3 regions of the Pseudocitrobacter faecalis genome follow, and region 2 is predicted to be linked to each of the others. Evidence: predicted binding sites of a transcription regulator. Region 2 holds the regulator's gene; each other region holds the start of a gene.

Region 1 (7,852 bases), 2.8 Mb from region 2:
CGCCATCAGATGAGTATCGCCCTGCGCATCTTCCAGCGAAGTGCCCAGATACATCAGGCCGCCGCATTCGGCGTAGATTGCCACCCCGCGTGCATGGGCCTGGCGCAACTGATTGAGCATTGGCTGATTGGCCGCCAGCGCCTTCGCGTGCAGCTCCGGATACCCGCCGCCGAGCCAAATCATCTGGCATTCTGGCAGTACGTCATCGTGGAGCGGGCTAAAACGGACAATATCGACGCCTGCACGTTCAAGCAGCGCAATGTTGTCCGGGTAGTAGAAGTTAAAGGCTTCATCATCCGCCAGCGCGAGCGTCAGGCGCTCATCTTCGTCCACTGAGGGCATCGGCGGCCATTCGCCCTGCGGCAGGGTTTTCATCTCGCTCAACGTCAGCAGTTTTTCAATATCGAGCGTGCGCCCCAACGTATCGGCAAAATCTTGCCACGGTTGCTGTTCAACAACCGATTCACGCGCCGTGACCAGACCGAGATGCCGCTCCGGCAAGGCGATACCCGCCACGGTGGGCACATAACCAATGACTGGCACTGCGCAGTAGCGCTCGATGGCGGATTTGAGAAGCTGGAAATGGCTGTCGCTGTTGACGCGATTGACCATCACGCCTGCGATATTCACAGAGGGTTCGAAGTGCTGAAAACCCAGTACGGTTGCAGCAATCGAGGTTGAGACCGCTTTGCCGTCCACCAGCAAAATGACCGGGCAACCGAGCTGTTTTGCCATCGCAGCGGTGCTGCATTGATTGGGGTCGATACCGAGACCATCGTACAGCCCCATCACGCCTTCAATCACCGCGATATCGGCATGCTGCATGTGTTGGTTAAACAAGGCGTTCAGCGCGGGGGCAGGGATCATGAAACTGTCGAGATTACGCGACGCCACGCCGGAAATTGCCGTATGCCAGCCGGTATCGAGATAATCAGGCCCCACTTTCCACGGCTGCACCCGCCAGCCGCGCTGTTTCAGCACATTCAACAAGCCAAGCGTTACCGTGGTTTTACCACAGCCGCTGCCGGTGCCTGCCAGAATAAATGCGTGATGCTTTGCCGCCATGCCCTGATCCTGCTCAGGGTGGTAGGGGTACGTCGAGATGCGCGTGTTCCCGGTCTTGCGACCGCACGCTTCTGAGCAACCCACTTCCCACCGAAGTTGTTGATATGTACCGACAGGCAGGTCTTCTGGCTTAGCGTCGTCCTCCCCCGTCCTTCCCAATCTTGCGATCAGTGGTGTTTACGGGTTCGTCAGCATTACAGCAGCGGGGGCTGCGAGGGATTTACACCCTCTTCCCTGACACATAACGTGTCTGACCTGTCGGCTTAATGTCGGAGTCAGTGTAGCGCTCATACTCCGTTGCCTTTTTGCGCTAAAACAATCTATTGCGCCGCAATGATTTATTCAATTTATAATATCGACCTGGAAAATAAGGCAAATTAGGTGACAGCGTGGCCGTTGCACAATGCCCTGCATCCTGCGGGGAACTGATTCAGGGCTGGATCCTGGGCAGTGAGAAATTGATTTCCTGCCCGGTTGGGCTTTACAGCACCGTAGAAGTAAGAGCCGGTAAACCGGCTGACGATGAACGTCCGCTGACGCGCGCAATGGTCAATCAGTTGCTGGCACTGTGGGAATTCCCGGTGGAGTGGAGCCAGCAGTTGCGCATTAATCTGCACTCCCCCATACCGGTTGCCAAAGGAATGGCCAGCAGTACTGCCGATATCGCCGCCACTGCCGTCGCCACCGCACGCTATTTTGATAAAACATTGACTGAACAGGCGCTGGCACAGCTTTGCGTTAACCTTGAGCCCACCGATAGCACGCCTTTTCGCCAGATGACGCTGTTCGATCATAATCAGGGCCATGCGCTAACGGTCGGTTCAGAGCAACCAGAGCTTGATATTCTGGTACTGGAAAGCCCACTCACGCTGCAAACCGCAGACTATCATCGTCTCGACAGACAAGCGGCCCTCCTTGCCGGCGCGCCACAGTTAGCGCAAGCCTGGCAAAAAGCTCGTCAGGCGTGTGAAACAGGCTGTGCCAGACTACTCGGAGAAGCCGCGACGCTCAGCGCTATCGCCAGCCAGCAAATTCTGCCGAAACCGGGTTTTCAGCGCGTACTGGATATTGTGGAGCGTTTTGCATTGTATGGCGTGAGCATCGCACACAGCGGGAGCGTGATGGGGTTAATGCTCGACAGGACGAAACACGATGTTGAAGCCGTGATGGCGGAACTGGAAAGGGACGATGGTAATGTTCTGTGGCCGCAAAAATATGTGCTGCCCATGGTGGAAGGCGGCGTCAGATAGTATTCAGGCGGCCCGGAGGCCGCCTGATGACAAATTACTCAGCTTTTGGCTCAGCAACCTTCTGTTCGCCCATCGCTTTCAGCTTTTTAGAGATGTCGCGGCGTTCTTTAGAAATTTCGGCATTTTTGATGATGTAATCATCAACGCGATCTTCGTAATCGCTCTTCATGCTGGCGATGATGCCCTGAATCGCTTCAACGCTCATGCCCGGTTTGATGTAGTCGCTAAGGTTGTCCAGCAGCAGGACACGCTTCTGGTTGTCACGGATCTTTTTCTCAACGTCCTGAATTTCACGCTGCAGTTTGTTTTTACGGCGGAACAGACGAACAAACTCCAGTACATCCTGAAATGAAGGCTTAGTTGTTTCCATTTTTACACCCCTGATATTTGAGACTCGGATTCGTAAATGCTACAGCGATAGAATTAACAATACGTATAGCTGAAGCTAATGACAATGGTTTTTACCTGTCCCTCATCATAACCCTAAACGCTGCTGAATCGAAACAACCCAGGGTCAAAGGTGTTGCATTCGTCGCTTATTTACGCAGCGCGCGGCAGATAAGCAGGGATAATAGCTCAAGCTGACGCGCCAGCTCCATGCTTAGCCAAACGTAGCCATGAATGGGCGTTTCCACCAAATGAGTGCTTTTATGCTCCGTCAGCAACTGGCGTAGTTCATCGACGATCTCGTTGAGTTTTTCGGTGTTCGCTTTTACCGGCTGAGGATTACCCTCATACAGGGCATGGGCGATGGTTAACAACGTTTGCTGGGTCATCTGCTGCGTTTCGCGCAGCGTATGGGCGTTGAGCATTAAAAAATGGCTTTCGCGAGACGCCCAGTGCGCGTTGATTTGCAGCTCAAGCATACACACCAGGTTGCGGCTCACGGTCTGGATGCCTTCGAATACCGATTTCTGGATATGCGTTTCTTTGCTGGCGGGCGTAATCAGCCCACGGATTTTCACCACATCGTTAAGCACCGTTTGCAGGTGTTTTTCCAGATGCGGCCGCTCCACCAGATTGGGTGAAAAGCCGGCCTGATAGAGGCGATTAAATTGGGTCACAAAGGTCGCCATCTGGATGCGCCAGTGGATAAACGCCCGCTGCGGCCAAACGCCGGTGAAAAGCATCGCCAGCAGCGAACCGAAAATAACGTCGCCGCTTCGCCACAACGCAGTATGCAGGTCGCCCGGGGGGGCGCCCACCACCACACCCAGGGTAATGCCAATCAGCAACGCCTGATAGGGACGTTTACCGAGCGTCAGCCAGCCACACAGGAACATTGCCCCGGCACACCACATCAGCATCAGCGGTAAAGAAATGAGTTCAAGTTTAAGCGCAATCAGGCCCAGCGCCGAGCCGAGGATAGTGCCGCCAATACGCTGGAAGGCGCGCGGCACCACGTTTCCCCAGAACGAGATGGGCCCCATGATAACCACAAGAGTAATCAGCGGCCACGATCCTTCCGGAATGTCGAAGATACGTACAATCAGAAAGGCCAGCACAAATGCCAGGGCTATACGGATGCCGTGCACTGCGCGGTAATTGCGGTATAGCCGAATTTCAAAAGGACTGAGTGATTTATCAGGACGCACACCGGTTCTCCGGCAGAACAAAAGAGCGCAATTGTACCTGCTTTTGCCCGGCTCGCATCATGAGGCGCAAAAAATCTTTCACTCGTTTTTCAGACCGCTTTACGCGCCACCGCGACGTACATCTGAATGTCCCAGTAGCCGTCCTTATTGCCATCGTTGAGATAGAGTTCGAAACAGGGTTTGCTATCAATGTGATACGCGTTGTCTTTGAGCAATTCATCAAAGAATTGTAGCCACGGCGTGGCAAAGTCATGCTCAAGAACCCGCGCGCTGGCAACCGCATACTCGCCGCCCTCAAGATGGGTGAGGATGACGCCCTCACTGTTGGGGGGCAATGTGAAATCATCAGCCACCGTCACAACGGTACTGCAGCGCAACTTTTCAGGCGGCACTTCATCGGGATTATCAAAATAGACTGCCACCCACTCCTTCGCCGGAATCGACTGGCCGTCTACCCACATCATCAGTTGCTCAAAACCTTGCTTAACGGTCTCCTCCCACGGCCCCACCATATGGAAACCGGCAACGGTACGGGCATGGACGTGTTCGATAGTGTAATGCATAGTTCCCCCTGATCTGGATTTTACTGTATATAGATACAGTAAAAATATAGCAGTGCTATACCGGATAGTATGTGCACTGCTTCACATTGTCGCCAGGGAATAACGGCGTATCAGCGTTACGCTTTGTGATGGAAATAGTCGCTCAGGCGCGAGAACATCCCGCCCTTATTGACGCTTTCCAGGGTGACCAGCGGCCAGTGGGCAACAATCTTATCGCGATCGTAAAGCTGAATTTCCCCTACCCGCTGATGCGCGGCGATAGGCGCTTCCAGCTCTTTGCCGTCCAGTACGTATTTCGCTTTAATGTTGGGGATCTCTTTTTTCGGCAATGCCAACCAGAAATCCTGATCGGTACCAAGATCAATCGTCTCTTTATCGCCGTACCAGATGCGTTCGGTACCCACTTTTTTGCCGTTTTGCAGCACCTGTACGGTGTCGAAATTCTGCTGTCCCCAGTGCAGCAACGTGCGCGCCTGATCTTCACGCCCCTTCGGGCTGTCTGCGCCCATCACCACCGCAATCAGGCGACGTTTGCCGTCAACCGCAGAGGCGATCAGGTTAAAGCCCGCCCCGGATGTATGCCCGGTTTTCAGGCCATCAACGTTCAGGGTTTTATCCCACAACAGACCGTTACGGTTCTGCTGCGTGATGCCGTTCCACGTCAGGCTTTTTTCGCTGTACATATGATAAAACTCAGGCTCACCGTGAATGATCGCGCGCGATAACACGGCGAGATCGTAAGCGGAACTGTGCTGCCCCGGCGCGTCCAGCCCGTGAACCGTTTCAAAATGGGTATCGCGAAGCTTCAGCGTTTCGACATAGTGATTCATCATGGCGACGAACTGTGGCTGGCCCCCGGCGATGTAATCCGCCAGCGCGACGCAGGCGTCGTTCCCGGAATCGACAATCAGACCACGGCTCAGATCGTGCACGCTGACGCGATCGCCCTCTTTCAGGAACATCAGCGAAGAGCCATTAAACACCGGATTGCCTTTCGCCCAGGCATCGCGGCCCACGGTGACGATGTCATCCGGCGTAATACGGTGGCTGTCGATGGCGCGATCGACGACATAACCGGTCATCAGCTTGGTGAGACTCGCCGGATTGCGCTGCTGGTGCTCATTTCCGGCGGTTAAAATTTGCCCGGTGGTATAATCCATTAATACCCAGGAACCGGCTTTAATGGCCGGCGGCGTGACGGGAGGAACCGCGCTGTCAGTAGCAAAGGCGCAAGAAATACTCGAAGCGAGCAAAGATACAGCAATAAACAAACGGGCTTTCAACAGCAAATCCTCAGCAATTTCAAAATCGTCGTCCTTTTTACGGAATCTCTCACTTTCATACAGCCATTAATTGCAAGAAAATATGACATAACCTGAATCGCCCCCGAAAAACCGCCCTTCTGATGGCTCTGTAAATCGTTTACCATGGTGTTAATTCGCCCGCTCGCTTATCAGGGATTACGTTTTGACCATGCAAGAACCTGCCAACACCCCCGGATTCCTCTTCCACGATTACGAAACCTTCGGCACCAGCCCGTCGCTGGATCGCCCGGCGCAGTTTGCCGCCATTCGTACCGATAACGATTTTAATATCGTTGGGGAGCCCGAGGTCTTTTACTGTAAACCCGCAGACGACTATCTGCCGCAGCCGGAAGCAGTGCTCATTACCGGCATCACCCCACAGGAAGCACGCGCAAAGGGCGATAACGAGGCCGCGTTCGCTCGCCGCATTCACGATCTGTTCACCGTGCCCAATACCTGCGTGGTGGGCTATAACAATGTTCGTTTCGATGATGAAGTCACGCGCAATATCTTTTACCGCAACTTCTACGATCCTTACGCCTGGAGCTGGCAAAATCATAACTCGCGCTGGGATCTGCTGGATGTGATGCGCGCCTGCTACGCCCTGCGCCCGGAGGGGATCAACTGGCCAGAAAATGAGGACGGCCTACCCAGCTTTCGCCTGGAGCATCTGACCAAAGCCAACGGTATTGAACACAGTAACGCCCACGACGCGATGGCAGACGTTTATGCCACCATCGCCATGGCGAAACGGGTGAAAACCCAGCAGCCAAAGCTGTTTGACTATTTATATGCCTATCGCAGCAAGCAAAAGCTGACCACGCTGATTGATGTGCCGCAGATGAAACCGCTGGTGCATGTGTCGGGAATGTTTGGTGCCTGGCGCGGCAACACCAGTTGGATCGCCCCGCTGGCGTGGCATCCGGATAACCGCAATGCGGTGATCATGGTGGATCTGGCTGGCGACATCTCCGGGCTGCTGGATCTGGACACCGATACCCTGCGCGAACGCCTTTACACGCCGAAAGCCGCATTGGGTGAGACTTCCCCGGTTCCGGTGAAGCTGGTGCATCTGAATAAATGCCCGGTGCTGGCCGTCGCGAATACCCTGCGCCCGGAAGATGCTGAACGCCTCGGCATTAATCGCCAGCACTGTCTGGATAATCTTAAAGTGCTGCGCGAAAACCCGCAGGTGCGGGAGAAAGTGGTGGCGATCTTCGCCGAAGCCGAACCGTTTGTGCCCTCAACAAATGTCGATGCGCAGCTCTATAACGGCTTCTTCAGCGATGCTGACCGCGCCGCGATGAAAATTGTACTGGAAACCGAGCCGCGTAATCTTCCCGCGCTGGATCTGACCTTTGCCGATGCGCGCATTGAGAAACTGTTGTTTAACTACAGGGCGCGTAACTTCCCGGGCACGCTGGATGAACAGGAGCAGATGCGCTGGTTAGAGCATCGCCGCGATGTCTTTACGCCGGAATTTTTGCAGGCCTATATGCAGCAACTGGAAGCGCTGTACGCGCAATATGAAGGGAACAGTGAGAAGCTGACGCTGCTGAAAGCGCTTTATCAGTATGCGCAGGAGATTGTTTAACGAAGCGCCCCGCACTTGCGGGGCGAATTATTGTGTGACCTCTGAACCTCCATTCTCTCGCTGGGCTCTTTTCTGAAAGTGCCTCATTCAGCCTAAAAGCGCTTCATCCAACACGGTGAGTTGTCTCATCATACGAGGTCGAAAATTATTCATGGAATAGAATGATGACCGTCTATCAGATAAAACCCGCTTTTCAGCGGCTTTTGCGCCCATTGATGTTTTGGTTGCATAAACACAGCATCACGCCCAATCACATTACCCTTTCTGCTATAGCGCTCTCGTTTATCACTGGCGGAATACTGGCCTTCTTTCATGAACCTCGCAGCTTTGTGTTACTGCCCATTGTGCTGTTTGTCCGCATGGCACTTAATGCACTAGATGGGATGCTCGCCCGGGAGTGCAATCAAAAAACAGTCCTGGGGGCCATTCTGAATGAAACGGGCGATGTACTCTCCGATATCGCCCTCTACATACCCTTCAT
Region 2 (7,852 bases):
CAGCGCCTGGCGCTCCATCTCGTCAACCAGCGTATCAATCACCGACGCCAGCTCTGCTTTTTCCCAGCGCAGGAACAGCTCGGCCTTCAGCATCGGGTAGAGCACTTCAACCATGTTCTGCACATCCGCGCGAGAAACATGGCGATGCTGGGTCATGATGGTCGCCAGCAGAGACGGCATGATCAGCATATGGGCGATATTGTTACGATAGTAGGTCATCAACACCGCCTGTTCGCGCGGCAGAATGATGATATCGCCGATGGTATCTTTCTCGACTTCGAACTTGTTCATCTGCAGCGCGTGGTCGATAAGCTCGCCTGCCGTCACGTTTGGCGTGGTGGCGTCCGGCGAATACGGTGCGTTGCGCAGCAGCGACAGGTAGCAATCCAACTGTTGAGTTAACTGTTCGCGGGTCAGTGAACGCTGACGAGACGCCAGCAGCGCAGTACAGCACAGGTTCATGGCGTTCGCCGCGCCTGCGTTGTTGATGCGCACCATCAGTTCGGCGGCGATACCGTTAACCGTCGGCGTCAGCCATGCCGGACGAATGGCTTCGATAGGATCGATAGACTCGCGCCACTCCGGTACGTGATGGTTCAGGTAGTTCATCAGCGGAATCGGCTCGCCGAAGTTAACGTAGCCCTGGCCCAGGTTACGCAGTTTGCTCAAGCCCTTGAGCATCTGCGGAAGACTCTCTTTCTCTTTGGTCGCGCCACGCAGTTCTTTTGCATACGTACCGACTTCCATCACGTGCTCGTAACCGATGTAAATCGGCACCAGCGTGATAGGACGTGTGCCGCCGCGCAGCATCGCCTGAATGGTCATCGACAGTGTACCGGTTTTCGGATCGAGCAAACGACCGGTACGGGAACGCCCGCCTTCCACAAAGTATTCAACAGAATAACCCCGGCTGAACAGCTCGCCGAGATACTCGCGGAACACGGTGGAGTAGAGTTTGTTGCCCTTAAAGGTACGGCGAATAAAGAATGCGCCCAGACGACGGAAAATCGGGCCGGCTGGCCAGAAATTCAGGTTGATACCGGCGGCAATATGCGGCGGCACCAGCCCCTGGTGATACAACACATAGGAGAGCAGCAGGTAGTCCATATGGCTACGGTGACACGGCACATACACAATCTCGTGGCCGTCGTGCGCCAGCTGGCGAACGCGCTCGGCGTTGTGCACGTTAATCCCCTGATAAAGCCGGTTCCAGGTGAAGCCCAGAATGCGGTCAGTCAGGCGAATCATCTCGTAGGAGAAGTTGGCGGCAATCTCTTCCATCAGCGCGATGGCGTTCTGCTGCGCTTTCTCATGGGAGATTTTTTTGCTGCGTGCTTCGTCTTCAACCGCTTTGGCAATCGCGCGCGAAGCGAGCAGCTTATTGAAGAGATCCTGACGTGCCGGCAGTCGCGGGCCTACCGCCGCCAGACGCTGGCGAGCGAAGTGCATACGCGCCACGCGCGCCAGTTTTTGCGCGATAATTTTATCGGTACCGTGTTCATCGGCCATACGGCGCAACGAGACGGACGGCGAGAAGCGCACAAAGCTGTCACGGCCCAGCCAGGAGACGGCGAAGAATTTCTGGATGCCGTTTAGCATGCGCAGCGGCGGGTTCACCTCGCCTTTTTCACGCCCCGGACGACGACCAAACATCACCGATACCGGCACCATCTGCACGTCCAGATTCGGATTGCTGCGATGCAGATCGAGATAGTCGTGGAACAGCTTGATAGACTCTTCTTTCGGCGTGTAATAGGTGAACACGCGCGGGCCGCCATGGATGAACACATAGCGGGGCAATAGGGTGCCGTCGATCTCCAGCGGCTCAAGCGGGTCGGGGAGATCGTGCGCCAGGCACTGGGCGCGCAAGGTCAGTAAGTCGGCCTTCGAGTTATAAGGCAGGACGTACATGATCGGGCGCGAGGTATCGAGCCCCAATTCCTGGGCAGGCTCTGCCGGAATAGACTTGCTTTTTACCAGTATGCTTAATGGTAAATTCAGTAATTTGTAGTAAATTCGTGGCCAACCGGACATAAACGATGTAAAGCCTCTGGTTAATCATGCAAATGCGCGGCAAGAATATCAGAAAGTCAGCAGGATTTCTGTTCTACCGCCGATAACAGCTACTGTCATTGATGCGTATAACGCTAAAAGGTTCTATTTAATGGCCAATAATACCACTGGACTCACCCGAATTATCAAAGCGGCTGGTTATTCCTGGAAAGGTTTTCGCGCAGCGTGGATAAACGAAGCTGCGTTCCGCCAGGAAGGGGTCGCCTCGGTTGTGGCCATTATCATCGCGTGTTGGCTGGACGTTGACGCCATTACCCGCGTCTTGCTGATAAGCTCCGTCCTTCTGGTGATGATAGTGGAAATTCTCAATAGTGCGCTGGAAGCGGTGGTCGACCGCATTGGTTCGGAGTATCACGAACTCTCCGGGCGGGCAAAAGACATGGGCTCTGCGGCGGTATTGCTGGCGATTTTCGTCGCGGTGATGACCTGGGCCGTACTGCTGTGGTCGCATTTCCACTGAGCCTCGCATAATCTGCGAAAACTCCTGTATTTTGTGCGTTTTGCGGTTCCAAAATAGCCGTTAACTGTATATACTCACAGCATAACTGTATATACACCCAGGGGGCGGAATGAAAGCGTTAACGACCAGGCAGCAAGAGGTGTTTGATCTCATCCGAGATCATATCGGCCAAACGGGCATGCCGCCGACACGTGCGGAAATTGCTCAGCGCCTGGGGTTCCGTTCCCCGAATGCGGCGGAAGAGCATCTGAAAGCACTGGCGCGTAAAGGCGTCATAGAAATTGTTTCGGGCGCATCGCGCGGTATTCGCCTGCTGGTGGAAGAAGAAACCGGCCTGCCGCTGATTGGCCGCGTTGCCGCCGGTGAGCCGTTGCTGGCGCAGCAGCACATTGAAGGTCACTATCAGGTCGATCCTTCGCTGTTTAAACCCAATGCTGACTTCCTGCTGCGTGTTAGCGGCATGTCGATGAAAGACATCGGTATTATGGACGGCGATCTGCTCGCGGTGCATAAAACCCAGGACGTGCGTAACGGTCAGGTGGTTGTTGCGCGTATCGACGAAGAAGTGACCGTAAAACGCCTGAAAAAACAGGGCAACGTCGTCGAACTGCTGCCGGAAAACAGCGAGTTTTCCCCGATTGTCGTCGATCTTCGCCGTCAGAACTTCTCCATTGAAGGGCTGGCCGTTGGCGTGATCCGCAACGGCGAATGGCTGTAATCCTCTCCCGATAACAACGGCGCACCATGCGCCGTTGTTCGTTCTCTTTTCTGTTCAGGTTCGTAAGCATGTCGCTCTTCACGGCTGCCGACAAGGCATTATGGCGTCTCGCCCTTCCCATGATTTTCTCCAATATCACGGTTCCCCTGCTGGGTCTTGTGGATACGGCGGTGATTGGTCATCTGGATAGCGCGGTCTATCTCGGCGGCGTGGCGATTGGCGCAACGGCGACCAGCTTCCTGTTTATGCTGCTGCTCTTTTTACGCATGAGCACCACGGGCTTAACCGCGCAGGCCTTCGGCGCGAAAGATCCCCTCCGGCTTGCCCGTGCGCTGGTGCAACCGCTGTTGCTGGCGTTAGGCGCTGGTCTGCTCATCGTGGTGTTTAAAGGGCCGCTTATCAATCTGGCGCTCACCATTGTTGGCGGGAGCGATGCAGTGCTCGAGCAGGCGCGGCGCTTCCTTGAAATTCGCTGGTTAAGCGCGCCCGCCTCGCTGGCGAACCTGGTGCTGCTGGGGTGGCTGCTCGGCGTTCAGTACGCGCGTGCGCCGGTGATTTTGCTGATCGTCGGCAACGTCCTGAACATTGTCCTCGACCTGTGGCTGGTGATGGGCCTGCATATGAACGTGCAGGGGGCGGCGCTGGCGACGGTGATTGCCGAATATGCCACGATGATCATTGGCCTGCTGATGGCGCGTAAGGTGCTGGTGCTGCGCGGGATTACCTCTGACATGCTGAAGACGGCCTGGCGCGGAAATATGCGCAGCCTGCTGGCGCTCAATCGCGACATTATGCTGCGCTCGCTATTACTTCAGCTCTGTTTTGGCGCATTGACCGTATTCGGTGCGCGGCTGGGCAGCGATGTGGTGGCGGTCAATGCGGTGCTAATGACCATGCTCACCTTCACCGCCTACGCGCTGGATGGCTTTGCCTATGCGGTGGAAGCGCACTCCGGGCAGGCTTACGGCGCGCGTGATGACAGTCAGTTGCAACAGGTCTGGCACGCGGCCTGCCGCCAGGCGGGGATTGTTGCACTGGTTTTTGCGCTGGTGTACGCGCTGGCGGGCAGTCATATCGTGGCGATGCTGACGTCGCTGCCGTCGTTGCAGCAGCTCGCCGATCGCTATGTGCTCTGGCAGGCCATATTGCCGGTAATTGGTGTCTGGTGCTACCTGCTGGACGGCATGTTTATCGGCGCAACACGCGGCGCGGAAATGCGTAACAGTATGGCCGTTGCCGCCGCCGGGTTCGCCCTAACGCTGCTGACGGTGCCGGTATTAGGCAATCACGGTTTATGGCTGGCGCTGGCGGTGTTCCTTGCACTGCGTGGCCTGTCGCTGGCGGTTATCTGGCGTCGCCACTGGCAAAAAGGCACCTGGTTCTCTTCGCAGACATAACGGCGAGGATGGTTAAAGATTCTGAATAGTGAATCGTCAGCGATATCCTCTTCTACACTTATTATCACGTTCAGCAGAAATGAACGCCGAAGGACGAAGTGATATCTCATCCATGATCGAATGATAAGGAGCTGATGATGAACAAAGACGAACTCAGCGGTAACTGGAAACAGTTCAAAGGTAAAGCGAAAGAGAAATGGGGCAAACTGACCGACGATGACATGACCGTTATCGAAGGCCGACGCGATCAGCTGGTCGGTAAAATCCAGGAACGTTATGGATATGCCAAAGACCAGGCAGAGAAAGAAGTGAGCGATTGGGAAACCCATAACGACTACCGTTGGTAGTCTCGCTGACGGCGTAACGCTTAACTCCCCTCAATAAGCGTATCCTGCCCGCTGGTACAAGGACGTGCCAACCCTCGTATTACCGTGCCTTTTTCTTGATCTGAATCGTGTGGTCGTGGTGGCAATGTTCTTGTGAACTGCATGCCTCTACTTCCACACATTCTGCGCACAGACCGTGCGCTTCAATCACATTATGGCGTAGCGCAAAGCCCATTCGTGCTGCGACCATATGCATAATATCTTCCACGCCTTCCGCACACTCTTCCTTCACCACACCACAGCGATCGCAAATAAACATCGCCGATGTATGCGTCGGTTGATCAAAAAGATGGCACAGCACATAGCTGTTGGTGGATTCCACCTTATGGACAAAGCCCTGCTCGAGTAAAAATTCCAGTGCGCGATAAACGGTAGGCGGCTTGGCCTGCGGCTCTTTCACGCGTAACAGATCGAGAAGATCGTATGCGCTGATCGCACCCTGTTGCAGGCTCAGCAGACGTAGCACTTCCAGACGCTGTGGAGTCAGGCGCACGCCGCGCTGCGCACACAGCTTTTCAGCCTGCGCCAACATATCTTGCGAAGTGGTCTTATCCATTATGCGTCCTCGCGCTACGGGGGAAATAGACCTCTACTTTACCATGTTATGGCAAAAACACCGAGTGCCTGAATAATCGCCAACCTGAGGTAAATCCTAAACCGCGTCATTTAGCCGGTCTGAACGGCATAAATGCTGGGAAGCGCTGTGTCGCTCATCTATAAATAGGAAGGGTAAATTAATAATAACGATAGGGCGAAAAGCCTGTTATATCCTGTTTTTTCACACGTAATTCCGCTTTTTCACAGCAATCGTTCTCCCTTATGCGTTATTCGCATGGGGGCATTTTCACCTGCAAATAAACGGTAAGACTGTGAAAAAAAACATTAAATATTCGCTTATTCCTTTGACGGCGTCTTTATTTATGGCAAATCAGGCGCATGCGGCTAATACCTGGTCAGAAGCGCGAAATGATGCGATGGGGGGTACCGGCGTTGCGTCGGCACATTACGGTAGCGGCGTACTGATTAACCCGGCGCTGTTGGCGAAAGCCAAACCGGACGATGACATTACGGTGATTCTTCCTGCCGTGGGCGCGCAAATTACGGATAAAGACAATCTCCAGGATGAAATCGACGATATTAATGACAAAGTTAATAACTATCGCGGCGTGCTTAACGATCTAACCTTGCAGGATATTTTGCTGGATCCTCAGGGTACGTTAGGGCAGTTTCAGGGGGCGGCGGGCGATCTGGCGAGCGAGCTGGACTACCTCAAGGGCAAAACCGCGCGCGCCAGCGGAGGAGCAGGGATTGCCGTCAGTATTCCAAACGACGTGCTCTCGGTGGCGTTTGTCACTAAAGCCTACGCGCATGGGCGGGTGAGCTCTGCAATCGATCAGGGCGATATCGACTATCTGCGGGGGATTGAACGCAGCCAGGTGACGGCGATCGCTGAGGCCGGGAAAGCGGTGGTGGGGGGCTCGGATGAAATCACCAAACACCTCAATTCTACCGCATCGGGCCGGGTGGCGATTGTCTCTGACTACGGCGTCGCGGTGGCGCGGCAGTTTGAGCTGGGCGATGTGCCCGTTTCGGTCGGCATCACGCCAAAGCTGCAAAAAACCTGGCTCTATAACTACACCACCTCCATCTACAACTACGATAGCAGCGACTGGAACAGCAGCCGCTATCGCAACGATGATACCGGCTTCAACGTCGATGCCGGTGTTGCGGCAGACTTTGGCGAGAACTGGACGGTGGGGGTGAGCGGGCAAAATCTGATCTCCCGTGATATCGATACCAAAGATGTCTTTATCACTAACGGCGAAACGGGCGTGACAACCAACTATAAAGATACCTACCAGATCCGCCCGCTGGTGACTGCTGGGGTGGCGTGGCATAACGATTTGCTGACGGTGAGTGCCGATAGCGACCTGACCGAAACGAAGGGATTTAAAAGCGAGGATAACTCGCAGTATGTTGGCGTCGGGGCGGAAGTTCGCCCGCTTGACTGGCTCGCCGTACGTGCCGGTTATCGTGCGGACGTGAAGAATAATGACAGTAATGTTTTCACCGGCGGTGTCGGTTTTGCGCCGTTTAACCGCGTGCATGTCGATCTGATGGGGTTGGTGGGGGAAGATGAAACCTGGGGGGCGGGTGCGCAGTTAAGCGTCACGTTCTGAGCCTTTTGCCGGATGCGCTACGCTTATCCGGCCTACCACGTGTATGCCGTTTGTTGGCCCGGCAAGCGAAGCGCCCCGGGCATCCAGCCGCACCTTAGCCACCGTAGGCCCGGCAAGCGCAGCGCCCCGGGCATCCAGCCGCACCTTAGCCACCGTAGGCCCGGCAAGCGAAGCGCCCCGGGCAATTCACCGTCTCATTGCCAATGCGCCATCGCAACCTTGCCTCACGGCTTTTTCTTTGTGCTATAGTAGCGCCCCTTTTTCAGAATGCTTAATAAATCGCCATGCCAGAATCTTCGTCCACCGTTTTCCCTGCACACCGTTTCTCCATCGCGCCGATGCTCGACTGGACCGATAGACACTGCCGCTACTTCCTGCGCCAGTTGTCGCGCCACACGCTGCTGTACACGGAAATGGTCACCACCGGGGCGATTATTCACGGTAAGGGTGACTATCTGGCTTATAACGACGAAGAGCACCCGGTTGCATTACAACTTGGCGGTAGCGATCCGGCGGCGCTGGCACAGTGTGCGAAACTGGCGGAAGAGCGCGGTTATGACGAGATTAACCTCAACGTCGGCTGCCCGTCCGATCGCGTGCAAAATGGCATGTTCGGCGCCTGCCTGATGGGTAATGCC
Region 3 (7,852 bases), 2.1 Mb from region 2:
CCGCGGCCCAGACGCCAAGCGCAATGTTACGATGGCGCGCATCAATAAACAGTGTGCGGATCCCGGCAAGTGTCGCCGGAACAATCATTGCCGCGCCAATCGCCAGCACAGCGCGCGCCGCAATCAGCCAGCCGGCGTCTGGCGCAATCGCGGCTGCCAGCGACGCCAGGCCAAATAACCCGCTGCCGAGCAACAGCAGGCGTTTAAAACCGATACGGTCGCCCAGCGCTCCCATCGGCAGTACCATTCCTGCCATCACCAGCGAGTAGATATCAATGATCCACAGTAACTCGTTGCCGCTTGCCCCAAGCGTCATACTCAACGTCGGCGCCGCCACATGCAGCACCGTCGCATCGATGGCGACCGGAATATAGACCAGCACGATAATCACTAACGCTAACCACTGACGAAACATAACTCTCCCTCATTTATTAAAGTTGGACATCCGTCCAGAACGCGATCCTACGGAAAGTTGAACAACTGTCCAGCTTTTTGTTACACTCGTTGCGCGGTGATTGAGGATGAAAAATTATGGGTTATTTGAGTAAGGACGAACGACGGGAAGAAATTATGCAGGCGGCGATGCGCGTGGCGCTGGCCGAAGGTTTCCCGGCGATGACCGTCAGGCGGATCGCAACGGAAGCCAACGTCGCTACCGGCCAGGTGCATCACCATTTTGCTTCAGCGGGTGAACTCAAAGCCCAGGCGTTTATTCGCTTAACCCGTGCCCTGCTGGATGCGAATCCGTTGCCGGAAACCGCCACCTGGCGTGAGCGTTTATGTTCGATGCTCGGCAGCGATGACGGCGGATTTGAGCCCTATATTCGTCTCTGGCGCGAAGCGCAGCTGATTGCTGCGAAAGACCCCGATATCAAGGCCGCCTACATTTTCACCATGCATATCTGGCATGACGCAACCACCGCGATTATCCGTCAGGGTCACGCGGCGCAGGAGTTTACCCTGCACGACAGCCCCGAGCACATCGCCTGGCGATTAATTGCGCTGGTTTGCGGGCTGGACGGCATGTACGCGCTGGGCATGACGGATATCAACGACGACGCCTTTGACCAGCATCTGGAAGCGGCGATCGCGCTGGAACTGTTTTCACTACCGCGCACACACAATATCTGACATGCGCGTGGTATAACGCGGCGAGAGCAGTTCCCGTTTCATCTGCCACGGCTGCGCGATGCCCTGCCCGGCAAAATAGAGCGTCCCGCGCCCGCTCTTGTGATTAATGGCATCCAGCACGCTCATTAAGGCTTCGCTGCCCGCGCGCGGTGCGTTGTCATCAAACAGATTCAACTGCGCAACGCCCTGGCTGAAAAAATCCCCCAGCATGACGCCCGCTTTCTGATAGCGTCGCCCTTCTTTCCAGATAACCTCCAGACACCGCGTCGCGGCCTGAATAATATCGCGGCTATCCTGGGTGGGCGTCAGCAGCTTTACCGAAGCGCTGTTGCCGTAGTAAGGCTGCCCGGCGGCAAACGGCGATGTTTTAATAAATGCCGAAATAAACCGGCAGTATTGATGCTCCAGACGCAGTTTCTCTGCCGCCCGGCAGGCGTATTCGCAAATGGCCTGGCGCATATCTTCGTAATCCGTTACCGGCGCACCAAACGAGCGGGAGCTAATGATGTCCTGCTTCACCGGCACAAACTCTTCCAGTTCCAGACACGGTTCACCGCGCAGTTCGCGCACCGTGCGTTCCAGTACCACGCTAAAATGTTTGCGGATAAAACGGATATCCGTATCCGCGAGATCCAGCACGGTATGGATCCCCATCGCTTCCAGCTTTTTACCGATCCGCCGCCCGATACCCCACACTTCACTCACCGGAAACGCCGCCATCAGTTTACGCTGCCGTTCGAGATTCGAGAGATCGACCACGCCGCCCGTCTGACGCTGCCATTTCTTTGCCGCATGGTTCGCCAGTTTGGCGAGCGTTTTGGTTTGCGCGATCCCCACGCCAACGGTCAAATGCATACCCTTACTGATTGTTTCGCGAATTTCGCGGCCAAAATCGGTTAAATCGCGACAATTCCTGACACCGGTGAGATCGCAAAACGCTTCGTCAATACTGTAGATTTCCACTCTCGGCGCCAGCGCTTCCAGGGTCGTCATCACACGCTCTGACATATCTGCGTAAAGTTCATAATTGCTGCTAAACGCTACCACGCCGTGACGGCGAAACTGCTCCTTCTGTTTAAAATAGGGTTCTCCCATCGCCACCAGTGACTTCGCCTCTGCGCTACGGGCAATGACGCAGCCGTCGTTATTGGACAGCACCACTACCGGTTTGCCTCTGAGATCCGGCCTGAATACCGTTTCACAGGAGGCATAAAAACTGTTCACATCCACCAGCGCAAACATGGTCAGCAGGCCGCTTTCACGATAAACGTCACCACACCAAAGATATCCAGCGGAACATCCTCGTTAATACGGATAGGCGAATAGGCCGGGTTACAGGGCACTAACTGGATCACCGGGCGCAGTTGTAACCGCTTGACGGTAAATTCGCCATCGACCGCAGCGATAACGATATCGCCATGTCCGGCGGTTCTGGCACTGTCGACCACCAGTAAATCGCCATTGCCGATCCCCGCTTCCGTCATGGAGTCGCCCGTCGCGCGGACAAAATAGGTCGCACTGGGGTGTGCCACCATAAATTCGTTGAGATCGATGCCCCGCTCAACATAGTCGCGTGCCGGGCTGGGAAAGCCGCATGGCACTAAATCACTGAAAAGAGGCGTAATTACGCTCTCGCGTTGCTCTGCAAGTTTGTACATCATGACCGTAAACACCTTATACTGTATTTATATACAGTATTATGGATTTCAGGAAGGGATCAAGCCACTTTTCGCGGAGAAAGAAAAACGCGTTGAAGTGTAGAGGGATTTAATTTGCCTGCGGCAGCTAATCTATTTGCCACCCTCAGGCGGAGCGGCAGGCGGCGTGTACCAGTTCTCTTTGGCAACGATCACCACGCCTTCAGGCTGCATCACAAAGTTTGGCGACATGATCTGTACGTTGAATTCATTAAAGACATCCTGAATATTGCTATACAGTTCGCTTCGAGCCGCGGCCAGCGACTGATCCGCCAGCAATCGCACCTGAAGTTCATAGGCGATATACCAGTCCATCAGGCTCAACTGGCGCACCCGTGGTGCGATAGTCAGGTCAATCCCTTGTGCCCGTTTTGCCGCCAGTTCCAGCATTGCATGAACCTGACGCCACGGCGTGTCGTAGCCGATCGTCACACTCACCGTTAAGTTGATACCGCTATCCGCGCCCTGCGCGCTGAGGTTCGTAATTTTTCCACTCACCACCACCGCGTTGGGAACGGTGACAACGTAGTTTTCACGGGTGATAATTTTTGTTGCCAGCATACCGATTTCACTGACCAGCCCTTCGTTATCCGCGACCCGAATGACATCGCCTTTGCGTAAAGCGCGTGAATAAATCAGAACCAACCCGCTCATGGCATGGTTCATCACGCCCGCCGATCCCAGCGTGAGCATTAATCCAAAGAAGACGCTAATCCCCTTAAAGGCCAGCGAGTTCGCCCCTGGCAGGAAGGGATATGCCGCCGAAAGCGCAAATAACCACACCACGACCGATATCAGTTTGCGGGTCGCCCCGACGGTTTCGGGATGAATACCCGGGAGCTGTAAACGCCCCGCCTCAACCTGATTAAGCACCATTTTCAGCAGTTTCAGAATAAATGCCGTCATCACAAAAATGATCAGAACAATCAATAGCCCCGGCAAGGCGGAGACGATCGACAAGGCGATCCCTCGCACTACGCGTACGGACCAGTCACCCAGCGATTCCCCCCAGACGCGCGTCCAGGGAAACAGGCTGAAAACCCAGCGCAGCCAGGCGTACAGCGCCACAATCCCTAACATCACCATCAACATGGCATAGAGCCGTGTCTCGATAGCGCCGGTAAAACGTCGCCAGCGCAGGGGCAGCCAGCTTCGGTTCTCAATAATGCGCCGACGATAATAACGCCTGACCAGGCGCCAGGAGCGATAAGCGCCATACCAGAACACCATCAGCCCCAGCAACCCGCCCATCGTTTTGACCACCGACAGCACCAGCCAGCTATTGTCATACTGGTCGCGCAGCGCGGTACGTTGGGCTTCCATGCGCGCCAGCACCCGCTGTGCAGCCTGATCGAGCGTCAGATCGTCACCTTCATCCAGATCGCCTTGCGCCAGAAGCATCACCGGCTTGCCGTTCATCACGATAAGCCTTCCCTGCTGGTTATAACGCACAACAGGGACGATCGTTAACGCCGACTGAACGTCGGCACGGGTAAAATTTCGCAGCGTGTTATGGATGCGCAACACCCGTTCTTCGGGCGTGGTGAGGCCAAATTTTGCCTGCAACATGACGATAGGTTTATGGAAGATATAGACCGTCCGTGCGCGTTCCTGCTCCGTCGGTTCCTGACGGGGCTCCGCCGCATGAGAAAAAAGCATCAGAGAGGAGAGAAAACAGAGTAATACCGCGAGCAGTACCCTTTTCATATCTGCCACCGGGACGCGAGGATTATCGTTTTGATTCAAAAAGCCAGCGTACCGGCTATTCGTCTTTTTTCAGCATAGACCAGCCGCCCACCCATGCAATAGCCTCAGGAATAGAACATCTTGCTGAAATCAAAAGCAGATAAAAAAACATTCTTAAAAACATACAATTAACAAAAAAACGATCGTTATTTGCCAACCGCCTTGTTATTCCCGCCGTCTTGTCTAATGTAAACAGTGAGTTAAATTTTATTTAAGAATTTTCTAAAGCTAACGTTTCCTGAACGTTCACCGACTACCGTTGAGTCATAAAAGAGTGAGGATCGCAATGAGACTGAAACCGATAGCCAGAGGATTGGCCCTGGCTGGCTTGTTATCCACGTTCATTATTCCTGCCTATGCTGATATCAGCCAAAAGGATGCGACATCGTCCACCAGGAACGCTAATGACCAGCTCTACAAGCAACTGCCCTTCTCCGATAACACCGATTTTACTGACGCCCATAAAGGCTTTATCGCCGCACTGCCGCAAGACGTTATCAAAGGTGAGCAAGGGAACGTTATCTGGGATCCGCAGCAGTACGCCTTTATCAAAGAGGGTGAAAAGGCTCCAGACACCGTCAACCCGAGCCTGTGGCGTCAGTCCCAGCTCATCAATATCAGCGGCCTGTTTGAAGTCACTGACGGCGTGTACCAAATCCGTAACCTCGACCTTTCTAACATGACTATTATCGAGGGCAAAGAAGGCGTTACCGTCGTCGACCCGCTGGTCTCTGCTGAAACCGCGAAAGTCGGTATGGATCTCTACTTCAAAAACCGGGGGCAAAAACCGGTCGTGGCGGTCATCTATACGCATAGCCACGTGGATCACTATGGCGGCGTGCGCGGCGTGGTTGATGAAGCCGATGTGAAGTCCGGGAAAGTCAAAATTTATGCGCCCGCCGGCTTTATGGAAGCTGCCGTGGCCGAGAATATCATGGCGGGTAACGTCATGAGCCGACGCGCCAGCTACATGTACGGTAACTTGCTGAAACCGGATGCGAAAGGCCAGGTTGGCGCGGGGCTGGGAACCACGACCTCAGCGGGCACCGTCACCCTGATTGCCCCAACCAATATCATTGAAAAAGACGGGCAAAAAGAGGTTATCGACGGATTAACCTACGATTTCATGCTGGCCCCTGGCTCTGAAGCGCCTTCTGAAATGCTGTGGTACATCGAAGAGAAAAAACTCATCGAATCCGCAGAAGATGTGACCCACACACTGCATAACACCTACTCCCTGCGTGGGGCGAAAATTCGTGAGCCGCTGCCGTGGTCAAAATATATCAACGAAGCGATCGTCCGCTGGGGTGATAAAGCGGAAATTCTGATGGCTCAGCATCACTGGCCGACCTGGGGCAATGAGAACGTGGTTAAACTGCTGAAAAGCCAGCGTGATCTGTATCGTTATATCAACGACCAAACCTTACGCATGGCAAACGAAGGCCTGACCCGTGATGAAATCGCCGCCAACTTTAAGCTGCCGGATTCACTGGCCCATACCTGGGCGAACCGCGGTTACTACGGTTCGGTAAGCCATGACGTTAAAGCCACTTATGTGCTCTATCTCGGCTGGTTTGACGGCAACCCGGCTACGCTTGACGAACTGCCGCCAGAAGAAGCCGCGAAGAAATTCGTGGAATATATGGGTGGCGCAGAGGCCATTCTGCAAAAAGCGAAAACCGACTTTGATCAGGGGAATTACCGCTGGGTGGCACAGGTGGTCAGTAAAGTGGTCTTTGCCGATCCGAATAATCAGGACGCTAAAAACCTCGAAGCGGATGCGCTGGAGCAACTGGGGTATCAGGCTGAATCCGGCCCGTGGCGTAACTTCTATCTGACCGGCGCACAGGAACTGCGTAACGGCGTGGTGAAGGGCCCGACGCCGAACACCGCCAGCCCGGATACCGTTCGCGCCATGACGCCGGAAATGTTCTTTGATTATCTGGCGGTACACATCAATGGCGAGAAAGCGGGTAATGCGAAATCGGTATTTAATATCGACCTCGGCAATGACGGTGGTAAATACAAGCTGGAACTTGAAAACGGTGTGCTAAACCACACTGCCAATGCCGAAGCGAAAGATGCCGATGCCACCCTGACCCTCGATCGCGCAACCCTGAATAAGATCATCCTGAAAGAGGAAACCCTCAAACAGGCTGAAGATAAAGGAGAGGTAAAAATCTCAGGCAACGGTGCCAAACTGGATGAAATGCTGGGCTATATGGATAAATTCGAGTTCTGGTTCAATATTGTGACGCCATAACCGACAACGCCCCGGAGACACGATCGCCGGGGCGTTTTGTCATTTCAGACAGGAATTAACGGTGGCGATGACTATTTTTCGGCAATATTAATGACCACCCGGCGATCCGCAGACAAACATGTCACCAGTTGATTACCCGACTGCCCGTCGCAGCTATTGCCGGTGACCGGTTCACTTTCGCCTCGCCCTTCAGCAGAGATATTTTGTGCCGGGAATCCCTGGGCAATCAGTTCATCAGCAACGGCCTGGGCACGACGTGCAGAAAGCTGCTGGTTGTAATCAGCGCTGCCAATACGATCGCTATAACCAATCACTACCGTTGTTTTATTGTTGGTTGGCTGCAAGCCTGGAGCATGAGAAAGCTGATTGATTGCGGCTTTCCCTTGCGCCGAAAGCTGGGCTGAGTTGTAGCCAAACAGCACATCAGACTTGAGATTAAACTGCTGCGGTTCAGGCGCAGGCAACGGTGCGGCCACCGGCGCGTTAACAACAGGGTTATCATCATGTTGACCAAAACGGTATGAAATGCCTGCCGTCACCGAGCTGACATCACTGCTCACGCCAATTTGATTAGCATTCCCGACATTGCTGACCCATTGATACTCTAAGCGCCCTGCCCAGTTTTTATTAAACGCATATTCCGTACCGACAGCCGCAAGAGGACGAATCCCCGTCTCAAAACGATTGTGTCCACCAATATCGGACTCTGCACGATACCCCATCGCCCCGGCGCGACCATAAATATCCCATTTATTGGTTAACCCGTAACTGGCTTTAAGCGACAGCTGTAAACCCTGGCTTTTCATTTTCGCCCCGGATGCACCATGATTACCCTTAATTTGCATATTCCCCAGGTAATCATATCCACCTTCGACCGCTAACCACGGTGTAATCTGATATCCGGTGAAGACACCACCGCCCACGTTATCGCGGTCAAAATCAAATTGGTCGCTATTGTGCGCATTATCGATACTTTCCTGATTGGTATGAGCATCAAAATAGTGTGACCAACCAA

Evidence for each region. Region 2 encodes LexA, which represses DNA repair genes until DNA is damaged. Its sites were predicted from a motif close to TNCTGTATGTACATACAGNA; they were not measured.
Region 1: sbmC (DNA gyrase inhibitor SbmC) is a predicted target of LexA. The motif match lies at 4,495-4,514, and genes of this name have one in related genera.
Region 3: umuD (translesion error-prone DNA polymerase V autoproteolytic subunit) is a predicted target of LexA. The motif match lies at 2,809-2,828, and genes of this name have one in related genera.

Annotation. Positions count from the first base shown of each region.
Region 1 is NZ_CBDDNJ010000002.1:1,321,787-1,329,638, reverse strand. Features, by position in the region: gene ACOXYR_RS06830 (cobyrinic acid a,c-diamide synthase CobB) at 1-1,065, opposite strand, end outside; cobalamin riboswitch at 1,164-1,339, opposite strand; gene ACOXYR_RS06825 (GHMP family kinase ATP-binding protein) at 1,455-2,315, shown strand; gene ACOXYR_RS06820 (DUF496 family protein) at 2,350-2,685, opposite strand; gene ACOXYR_RS06815 (FUSC family protein) at 2,852-3,910, opposite strand; gene sbmC (DNA gyrase inhibitor SbmC) at 4,000-4,473, opposite strand; gene dacD (serine-type D-Ala-D-Ala carboxypeptidase DacD) at 4,590-5,756, opposite strand; gene sbcB (exodeoxyribonuclease I) at 5,947-7,371, shown strand; gene ACOXYR_RS06795 (CDP-alcohol phosphatidyltransferase family protein) at 7,536-7,852, shown strand, end outside.
Region 2 is NZ_CBDDNJ010000002.1:4,146,537-4,154,388, reverse strand. Features, by position in the region: gene plsB (glycerol-3-phosphate 1-O-acyltransferase PlsB) at 1-2,034, opposite strand, end outside; gene ACOXYR_RS20135 (diacylglycerol kinase) at 2,165-2,533, shown strand; gene lexA (transcriptional repressor LexA) at 2,643-3,251, shown strand; gene dinF (MATE family efflux transporter DinF) at 3,320-4,648, shown strand; gene ACOXYR_RS20120 (CsbD family protein) at 4,786-4,995, shown strand; gene zur (zinc uptake transcriptional repressor Zur) at 5,075-5,590, opposite strand; gene ACOXYR_RS20110 (conjugal transfer protein TraF) at 5,904-7,214, shown strand; gene dusA (tRNA dihydrouridine(20/20a) synthase DusA) at 7,499-7,852, shown strand, end outside.
Region 3 is NZ_CBDDNJ010000002.1:2,094,788-2,102,639, forward strand. Features, by position in the region: gene ACOXYR_RS10670 (MFS transporter) at 1-415, opposite strand, end outside; gene ACOXYR_RS10675 (TetR family transcriptional regulator) at 532-1,131, shown strand; gene ACOXYR_RS10680 (Y-family DNA polymerase) at 1,108-2,373, opposite strand; gene umuD (translesion error-prone DNA polymerase V autoproteolytic subunit) at 2,376-2,792, opposite strand; gene ACOXYR_RS10690 (mechanosensitive ion channel family protein) at 2,922-4,535, opposite strand; gene ACOXYR_RS10695 (alkyl/aryl-sulfatase) at 4,861-6,837, shown strand; gene ompA (porin OmpA) at 6,909-7,852, opposite strand, start outside.